One region of the Flavobacterium notoginsengisoli genome, then DNA from elsewhere that is predicted to be linked to it. Evidence: riboswitches for the same ligand, from Rfam matches in the RefSeq annotation. Region 1 holds a riboswitch; each other region holds the start of a gene.
The links. A riboswitch is a leader RNA that binds a small molecule or an ion and turns the genes downstream of it on or off. The one in region 1 is predicted to bind S-adenosylmethionine.

Region 1 (3,283 bases):
GCCTTTAAAATTATTGGTAATATTGGAACAAGCCAGAGAATTCCATCGTTTACAGATTTGTATTTAAAACAAACAGGAAACATTGGAAATGCTGACTTAGATTCAGAAAATGCTTTTCAGAGTGAAATTGGTTTTAAATACAACAAAAAAACATTGAGTTTTAATGCGAACTATTTCTACAGAAAAATTGACAATTATATCGACTGGATGCGTAACGCGACAACAGTACCGTGGCAGAGTCAGAACACAGGAGATTTAAATACAAACGGAATCAATCTGCGTGGTACTTACAGATTTGATTTTTCTAAAGATTCTCGTTTGAATATTCTTTTAGCGTATACGTATTTGGATTCTGAGTTTAAAAGTTCTAGAACCGAAATATACTCGAAGTACCTTATTTCTTCTTTAAAACATCAAATTACCAATACAATAGATTACCAATACAAAGATTTTTCTGTGTTGTTTGCAACCCGTTTCAACGAAAGAATTACAGGGCCTTCTTACTGGGTAAATGATTTTAGAATAAGTCAGTCCATTCATAAGTTTACCATTTTTGCAGATGCGCAGAATATATTCAATGCGACTTATTACGAAGTAGGAGCAGTGCCTCTTCCTTCAAGATGGTTTACTTTGGGAGTGAAATTAGTTACTTTTTAAATTATTTATTAGTGTAAAAAAGCCTGTAAATTTCGATTTACGGGCTTTTTTTTGTTACCAATGAAACATTCCTACGGAATGAAAAGCTTCGTTTTTAATAAAACAAATTAGATAGTTTTTAGTAAGTTCCAGCGGAGCGAAATATACAGTTGTTGTAAAAGGATGTCCCTCCACTGGAGCTTTGCTGTGAATAATAATAGGGTTTCTATAAGATTTCCTTTCTCCTAAGCGTATTCTTTTGGTTCGATACTTTTCGTAAAGTCCTATTTTATTCCATAATAAATCAATTGCTGTTATATAAAATTTATTAGAAATACTATAAAATAAGCCGTTTTAAAAATAGTTACTTCGCTTTTATAAATATTTAAAACATTTATTATGAAAGCTTTATTGAAATTGAAAGTCGTTTTTTTGCTAATTATGATCGGATTATTTTCTGCTTCTTGTAAAAAAAATGATGGTTACAGCGATAAAATAGATACTAATTCGGTGCCTGTTGATACGGTGCAAAAAACAAATGATTCTACAGAAGTATCTGGAGATTCAACCGAAGTGACCAGTACTAGTTCTGGCGGTACGTCGCCAGCAGCGAAAAGTATTCAAATTACGGATATGAAAAAAGAAGGAGTTGAAAGTACAGCAGGTACAGGAACCGGGCCAGGAGAAAGTGTCCAAGACGGTTCGACCTATACACCTTCAAAAGGAGTTCAGAAAGACAGCGTTAAACTGCAGACAGAAAGTGCAAAAAAGAGAAAGAATAAATAAGCAGATTCAAAATTAGAAACTCATTTCAAAAACGGAATGAGTTTTTTTGTGCAATAAAACTACTGATTTTTAAGAATTTCTTTCATAAAAATAAAATGAAACTACAATTTGTGTTTGAATTAAATAGTTGTTTTTTAGGTTCTTATAAATGTTTTTGTTTTTCAATTTAAATAAAATTGAAAAAAATATTATTAAATACTACTAATTTGATAGAATTAATATATATATTTGCATCACAGAAAAGTTCTGAATGATACTTATCCAGAAAGACCGAGGGAATAGGCCCATTGACGTCTTAGCAACCTGTTACCGAATAAGGTGCTAAATCCTTCCGCTGCGGCGGACAGATAAGAAAAAGATTTCCTCAAAATCTGAATAAGTTCATCTAAGTTTAAAACTTTTATTTTTTAAAATGAAAACAGACTCAACTTTATATGCCGCTTATGAACTTTTAAATTTAATGTTCGAAGAAAACAGTCTTGCTTTCTTTCGAATGCGCCGCAAGTAAAATTCTCCCATACTTTTTTAAAACAACATTTAAAGGCCTTTTTTCAATAGGTCTAAGGAAAACTTTTATCCAATCTTAAACTAAAAATCAAAATAAAATGAAAAAAATAATCTTAAGTTTTGCACTGCTTTTTGGTGCTTTACAAACTCAGGCGCAGGAAAGTAATTTACAATTAAAAGGAACGGTTGTAGATACCGTTGCTCAATATGTTTATCTGCAAAAATTCCATAATAAAATGTTTACCACAATTGATTCGGTAAAAGTGAAAGACGGAAATTTTAGTTTTAAAACTAAAGTAAAAACGCCTGAATTATATGGTTTAAGTGTTAATACAGAAAGCAGTCCTTTATATGTTTTTCTTGAAAAAGGACCAATTGATGTAAAATTAAACCCGAAGAAATACTACAGCAATTCTGTAGTTGAAGGTTCAGTTTCACAGGATTTATTTGAGACATATAAAAAATCGAAAGATATAGAAATCAGTAAATTCATTACTGATAATCCTAAATCTATTGTTTCGGCTTATGTGTTGTACAGAAACTGGTCGTACAGATTGTCGCCTGAACAAATTAGACAAAACATTGCGCTTCTTGATAAAACACAGCAAAATACCACTTATGTAAAAGAATTAAAAGATTTGGCTTTAGTTTTAGACGGATTAGTGGTTGGAAAAAAAGCGCCAGATTTTACAGCAAATGACCCGAATGGAAAACCAATTCGTTTTTATGAAAACTTAAAAGGCTACACTTTAGTTGATTTTTGGGCTTCATGGTGCGGTCCTTGCCGAAGAGAAAATCCAAATATCGTGGCGGCTTACAAAGAATTTCATGATAAAGGATTTAACATTGTTGGAATCTCTTTGGATAAAAAGAAAGAAAACTGGATTAAAGGAATTCAGGACGATCATTTGAACTGGTTGCACGTTTCAGATTTACTTTTCTGGAACAGCGCCGTTGCAAAATTGTATGGAATCAGAGCGATTCCTGGAAATTATTTAGTGGATTCGAACGGAGTAATTGTAGCCAAAAATCTTCAGGGAGAAGAATTACAATCGACTTTAAAATCGCTTTTAGAAAAAAAGATTTGATAAAAAAATACCCAATCTTGTCATCCTGACGAAGGAAGGATCACACACGTAACTCGACCAAGATTGTCGATTCTGATTGTGGAGCCTCTTGTGTGATCCTTCCTTCGTCAGGATGACAAATAAAGAGGAAAAATTTAATAAAAACAGTAATAGAATATAGTTAATTTAAAATGATAAGGAAATGAATGCTATTGAGACAACAACAGAGCCAATTGAATTAGAGTGTTACTTCTCTAAGTTTAGAGAAAATACAGTAGGAATTGATC
Region 2 (3,283 bases), on a different contig from region 1:
AATAATTTAGCCGAAAGCAATTCTCCTTTTGACAAAATCTGATCTTTGATTTTTTTGCTGTAATCACCAATTAAACTTACTCCTTCAAAAAGTTTGTCTAAGACATTAAATTCTTCAGACAAATCAACCTGCGGATAATCTGATATTTGATATTTTTTGAAATTCTCTAATAATTCTTTGTAACTGCCATTTTTAGCAGCAATACTTAAGATAAATTCTAATTCGTCAGTAGCATTTCCGCGTGCAGAAACTACAACGGCAATCTTTTCACCTTGACTTACTTTATCAGAAATGATTGAAACAACTTTGTTAAGTCCTTCTCCGTTTGCTAACGATTTACCTCCAAATTTTAATACTTTCATTTTATTTCTTTATTGTTTCTGCCTTAAAAATGTCGGCAAGTAAATGATCTAATTGTTTGTACTCGATTAAAAAAGCGTCATGTCCGTGAACCGAAACAATTTCGCTATAGAAAACATTGTCTTTAAATTTCTTTAATTCTTCATAGGTTTCGACATTTTCTTTGGCCGTAAAAAATAAGTCTGAATTGATCCCTACAATATGAATTGAAGCTGTTGTTTTTGACAATAAGTTTTCAAAACTTTCACTATTTCTAGTAATATCAATTGTTTTAAGTAACTGATTCATTAATTTATAAGAAGACAACTGAAATCTTTGCTGTAGTTTTTTTCCGTGATGCGCCAGCCAACTTTCGATATTAAAAATCAAAAGATCCTGATTAACGGTGCGCTGAAATTTCTCTTTAAATGAGTCTGGCGAACGATAACATAACATGGCGTGAATTCTGGCATCTTCAATTGGTTTTGAAGAATTATTTAGAATCTGCTCCTGAAGAAAACAATTTGCAATAAGCCAGTCTGTAGATTTCCAGTCGCTCGCAATCGGAATAAGATTATCTGTAATATTAGGTTCTAAAGCCAAGATTTCCCATGCAATCCCGCCGCCAACTGAACCTCCGATCACGGCAAAAAGCTTTTCTATATTTAGAGCTTTAATTCCTTCAATAAATATTCTTGCAATATCTCTTGCTGTAAAATCAAGATAATTTTCGATTAGAAAAGAATTAGTTCCATTTCCAGGAACATCAAAAGCTAAAATGGTATAAACTGAAGTGTCGATAGTTTTTCCTTCTCCAATTAAATCATTCCACCAACCGTTTTCGCCGGTAACTTGCGAATTTCCTGTCAAGGCATGATTAACCAAAACAATTGGCGCATTATACAAAGGCTGGCCTGCTAATGTAAAATGTAAAGGTATAGAATGATAAGACGCACCACTTTCTGTGATGAATTCCTGAATTATAATAGGGTTGTTTGGTATATTTTCCAATTTCAAATCTGTTGTATTATCTGATTTGTATATGGAAATATTAGAAAGAAAAAACTAGAGTAAACTAGAAAAAAATTCTTGTTGTTATCTTTCCACGTTTGGCGTGGTAGAATGTAGCACCTTCTTCGTTTTACCGAAGGGTTGCTAAGGATTCATCGGGTCTAATCCCTCGTCCTTTCTTTATAACATTTCAATACGTGTTTGAACTTAACGGTGCAAATTAACTACTATTTTCTTAAACAAACAAATTTTATCTAAAAGTGTTTGTTAAATTTCTGAGACTTACTTTAGCAAAAACTATTATACGCAAAAATTTACCGAACAAAAATGCCCAGTAAAATTAAGCAGGTTTTACCCTAGTTTATGTCACTTTTTAGTTTAGATAAAAAGCGTTTCATTTTCTTTTGAATACATCAAAAACAATAAAGAGTTGGGTGCTTTTTTTTCAGCATTTTTATCCGTTTCGTTCATTCCGAATCTCGGGTGAGCCAATTCATTTGTTGGCGGTGGCGGATTATTTTTTCTTGTCCTTCTGTTTTTCAAATTTGAAATTTTTTCTGCTAAGTAGTTCAATGTGCTCATGATATTTAAGTTTAGTTAAGTTGCGTTTTATAATCTTTATTTCTCTTTTATATTTGTGTTAAGCCCCTTTCGGGAATAAAAAAACCCTTTTGGATTTTTAGATACCAAAAGGGTTTAAGTTTTTAAACTCATTTATACTTTTAGTATCAACAGACCGATGCGCGTACGCAAATAAGTGCGACAGCAAACATCTTGTTCATCTGTAAGGATTTATTCATCTGTGATTTATATTGTATATTTAAATTCTGCATTTTTTTATAATTAAAAAGCCTCCCAATGTTCTTTGGGAGGCTTTTACTACTATATTGTGTTTCTTACAATTTTAAGCAATAGGCGACCCGGCCTCGGTATTAACCGAAATGGCACAAAACATTTTGTTGACTTTTAAGTTCATTTGATTTCTAGTAGTTTTTGGGTACAACAAATATGCAACTATTTTTTTTATTACACAAATGAAATTCAGGAATTTAATTACAAAATTCGTTAAAAAAGTTGTTTTTAACGTTAAAAAACATCTTACAAAATAAAATGAAAGATAATTTTGACTAAAAAAATCATAAAACATCCGTTTTTAGGCTTATAAACTCCATTTACAAATCAGTTTATCAAAGAACATCAGTTATATTTTTAGTTTTTTTGAGAGAATTTAAGACCAAACAGCCTCTTTATTTCTAATTCTTTCCGCAACTTTTAGAATATCTGTTATTATTCCTCTCGAAATTGCCTGTTTACATGGCGGCGCACTCTGAATTACAATTGGAACAGCAGCATAAGATTGTGTGTAAATTTCAAAAATGGTATCAGAACCTTTTAATTGTCCGATTGGAGAACTTGCCAGTTCAGAAATCAATTTGACTTCTAATTTGTTTTTCTCTAAATCAAATTCACCTACATATCGCAAAACATGATTTTCTGCTTGTGTAATTTTAGCAATTTTAAAAGATTTGTCGATTGCCTCTTTATTAAGTACTCCATTTTTTTCCAAATGTTCTTCCGTAATAAAAGGTTTTATCTGAATATCCGAAAAATCGAAATCTTTTCCTATTTCCCTTGCCAATATTAGAAGCTTTCGTGCTGTATCATTTCCTGATAAATCTTCTTTAAAATTTGACTTCATCAGTCCCAAAAGACTTGCATCTTTTAAAACCGAAGAAAACGAGACCTCTTCTGATGAAAATCTATTAAAAACATAACTCAAATTATCGGAGAACACTCCTCGAATCTTTGTGATTTTTTCGCCGGAATAATACAAATCTCTCAAAGTCTGTAAAACCGGAATCCCTGTATCTACTGAGGTTTCATACAGAAATTCTTTATCATACTTTTTAAGATTGACTCTGAGCTCTTTGTA
Region 3 (3,283 bases), on a different contig from region 1:
TGTAATTGCAGGAGGAGGAGATTCAGCATTAGACTGGTCAATTTTCTTAGCAAACGTAGCTTCAGAAGTAACTTTAATTCACAGAAGAAATGAATTCAGAGGAGCTTTAGATTCTGTAGAAAAAGTACAGGAATTAAAATCAGCAGGAAAAATCAAATTGATCACGCCAGCTGAGGTTATCGGAATCAATGGAGCAGAGCACGTAGAGTCATTAGACATCGAAGAAAACGGCGCACACCGTAAAATCGAATGTGACTATTTCATCCCACTTTTCGGATTAACACCAAAATTAGGTCCAATTGGAGACTGGGGATTAGAAATTGAGAAAAATGCTATTAAAGTAAACAATGCATTAGATTACCAAACCAACATTCCGGGAATCTTTGCCATTGGAGACGTAAACACATACCCAGGAAAATTAAAGTTAATCCTTTGCGGTTTCCACGAAGCAACTTTAATGTGCCAGGCCGCATACGGAATCATCAATCCAGGTAAAAAATACGTATTAAAATATACAACAGTTTCAGGAGTAGACGGTTTCGACGGAACTCGTAAAGAAGCTCCAAAAGCAGTTGTTAAGGCGATTGTTTAATCTGAGGTGCTGAGGTTCTAAGGGACTAAGGTTTTTATATACAAAGCTCAAACTTGTTATCAAGTTTGAGCTTTATTTTTTAGAAAACACGTAAAAACATAGCCAGTGGTTTCAACCACTGGAACGCAACGAATAGACATATCGCATTACTGCAACATATAAACACAACGCATAATCACAACACATAATCACAACACGTTTCCCGTGGTTAAAACCACGGGCTATATTTGAAAAACAAAAGCCAAACTTTAACCTTAGAATCTTAGCGCCTAAGTCCCTCAGAACCTTACAAAAAAAACATTTGCAAATCGAAACCCTATTTCATACCTTTGCACTGTTCTTAAAATTATTGTTCGTTATCACGAAAGGCGGAGGGATAGACCCGATGAAACCTTAGCAACCCTTTATCATAAAGAAGGTGCTAAATTCTACTTTATACGACATTTTCCAGTATTAAAGATAGATAACACAAATACATACTCGTATTTCTCAAAACTTTTCTCGATAACATATAATATTTACTGAAACAGATTCTGTATCAGGAGCGAATCATTGGCGCATTTTTGCAGTCAGTAGTTCCCGCTTTTCGTTGCAATCATTTTGCTTTTTAAAGAAAAAATCAAAATAATTTCCACTTCAATCGGGGCTAAAGAGCCAGCAATAGTGCACTTTTGGAATTAATATGAATAAAAATATCGAAGGTTAAACCCGACAGGTTTTTAAAACCTGTCGGGTTTAAATCGGAAATAGAATTAAATAAAAAAACTTAGCATCTTAGAACCTTAGTATCTCAGAAGCTAAAAAAAGAAGCCATGGCAATAACAATTCAAGAAGCAATAAAAAAAAATATCCTAATCCTTGACGGAGCAATGGGAACAATGTTGCAACGCTATAATTTCTCAGAAGAAGATTTCAGAGGAGAGCGTTTCAAAGATTTCCCGCATCCGTTAAAAGGAAACAACGATTTACTATCCCTAACACAACCACAAGCAATCCGCGATGTACACGCCGCGTATTATGAAGCAGGTGCTGACATTGTAGAAACCAATACCTTCTCAGGAACGACAATCGGTATGGCCGATTATCATATGGAAGATTTGGTTTACGAGTTAAACTATGAATCGGCAAAAATCGCAAGACAAGTAGCCGATGAGTTTACCGCGAAAAACCCAGAAAAACCACGTTTCGTTGCCGGTTCAATCGGACCGACAAACCGTACAGCAAGTATGTCACCAGACGTAAACGATCCAGGTTACAGAGCGGTAACGTTTGACGATTTACGAATTGCATACAAACAACAAGCAGAAGCTTTAATGGACGGTGGATGCGATTTGCTTTTAGTAGAAACAATTTTCGATACCTTAAACGCAAAAGCTGCGCTTTTTGCAATCGAAGAAGTAAAAGAAGAACGTAATCTGGATATTCCAATCATGGTTTCAGGAACGATTACTGATGCTTCAGGAAGAACACTTTCTGGACAAACAGTTGAAGCATTTTTGATTTCAGTTTCTCATATTCCGTTATTAAGCGTAGGATTCAATTGCGCCCTCGGAGCCGATTTGTTGAAACCGTATTTAAAAACATTAGCGCATAACACAAGCTTTAATGTTTCGGCGCATCCAAATGCAGGATTGCCAAATGCTTTTGGGCAATATGATGAAACTCCAGAACAAACACAAGCATTTATTAAAGAATATTTAGAAGATAATTTAATCAATATCATCGGCGGTTGTTGCGGAACAACTCCAGACCATATTCGATTAATGGCTGAGGTTGCTAAGGATTATAAGCCGAGAGTTGCGCCTGTTTTTTCTTAATTAAGGATTAATACCATGAATAAATTAAAAATAATATCAGTTGTATTTATACTTTTTGGTTTGTTTGGCTTCAGAAGTGAAAAATCTTCATTAAAATTTACAAAAGAAATTCCATCTGATTTTTATTTTACAATTAATAATGGTGCAACTGACAGTTATAATTCTCAATATAATAGCTTTTACAGAGATTATCATGATGGAGAAAAAACTATTAAAGTAGAATTGACAAGAGAAGAAAAAGAAAAGATATATGAATTCGTTTTAAGGGTTAAATTTTTTGAAATGCCGATTTTGTTTGAACCGAATGCTAATGATACAAAATGGATTACAAATCCTAGTTTTCAAGAGAGCATTGTAGTTTTCGCAAATGGAAATAAAAAACATGTAAGTTACTATACGGGTCATACCAGTGAAATGAATGAAAAGAAAGCAAAACCTTTTTTAGATTTATATAAAATGATTTGGGAAATTCTTTATAAAAAGAAAGAAATTCAAGAATTGTCAAAATCAGATTACGAATATAGATAATAGAAGTAGGAAAGCAATTTCTTATGAAACCGAATCTGCGTGAGGGATAGAAGTGAAAAGCCCACAGCCTGACGAAGGAAGAGCGAGGACTTGTAACGGATAGCCCGACCCGGAGGGACACGCCCAAAATAATAAACATAAATACCTACAAGGTTTTAAAAACTTTGCAGGAAAGAAGATAGAATAAAAAAACTCAGAATCTAAGCATCTTAGAATCTCAGTAACTTAGAAAGAAATGACAGAAAAAAGAAGAGACCTTGTATTATCAGGATTAGAACCGTTGATTATTACGCCCGAAAGTGTTTTCGTGAATGTTGGTGAGCGTACGAATGTAACAGGTTCAAGA

Region 2: another riboswitch for S-adenosylmethionine. It lies ahead of ACFS3A_RS22955 (alpha/beta fold hydrolase); the one in region 1 lies ahead of ACFS3A_RS11800 (redoxin domain-containing protein).
Region 3: another riboswitch for S-adenosylmethionine. It lies ahead of ACFS3A_RS22880 (homocysteine S-methyltransferase family protein); the one in region 1 lies ahead of ACFS3A_RS11800 (redoxin domain-containing protein).

What each region holds. Positions count from the first base shown of each region.
Region 1 is NZ_JBHUOT010000004.1:323,269-326,551, forward strand. It holds gene ACFS3A_RS11790 (TonB-dependent receptor plug domain-containing protein) at 1-657, shown strand, start outside; gene ACFS3A_RS11795 (hypothetical protein) at 1,036-1,422, shown strand; SAM riboswitch class I at 1,677-1,776, shown strand; gene ACFS3A_RS11800 (redoxin domain-containing protein) at 2,028-3,017, shown strand; gene ACFS3A_RS11805 (aminotransferase class V-fold PLP-dependent enzyme) at 3,199-3,283, shown strand, end outside.
Region 2 is NZ_JBHUOT010000012.1:204,273-207,555, forward strand. It holds gene thrA (bifunctional aspartate kinase/homoserine dehydrogenase I) at 1-362, opposite strand, end outside; gene ACFS3A_RS22955 (alpha/beta fold hydrolase) at 364-1,356, opposite strand; SAM riboswitch class I at 1,432-1,539, opposite strand; gene ACFS3A_RS22960 (hypothetical protein) at 1,729-1,932, opposite strand; gene ACFS3A_RS22965 (aspartate kinase) at 2,579-3,283, opposite strand, start outside.
Region 3 is NZ_JBHUOT010000012.1:186,372-189,654, reverse strand. It holds gene ACFS3A_RS22885 (NAD(P)/FAD-dependent oxidoreductase) at 1-592, shown strand, start outside; SAM riboswitch class I at 946-1,062, shown strand; gene ACFS3A_RS22880 (homocysteine S-methyltransferase family protein) at 1,405-2,409, shown strand; gene ACFS3A_RS22875 (hypothetical protein) at 2,425-2,937, shown strand; gene metH (methionine synthase) at 3,173-3,283, shown strand, end outside.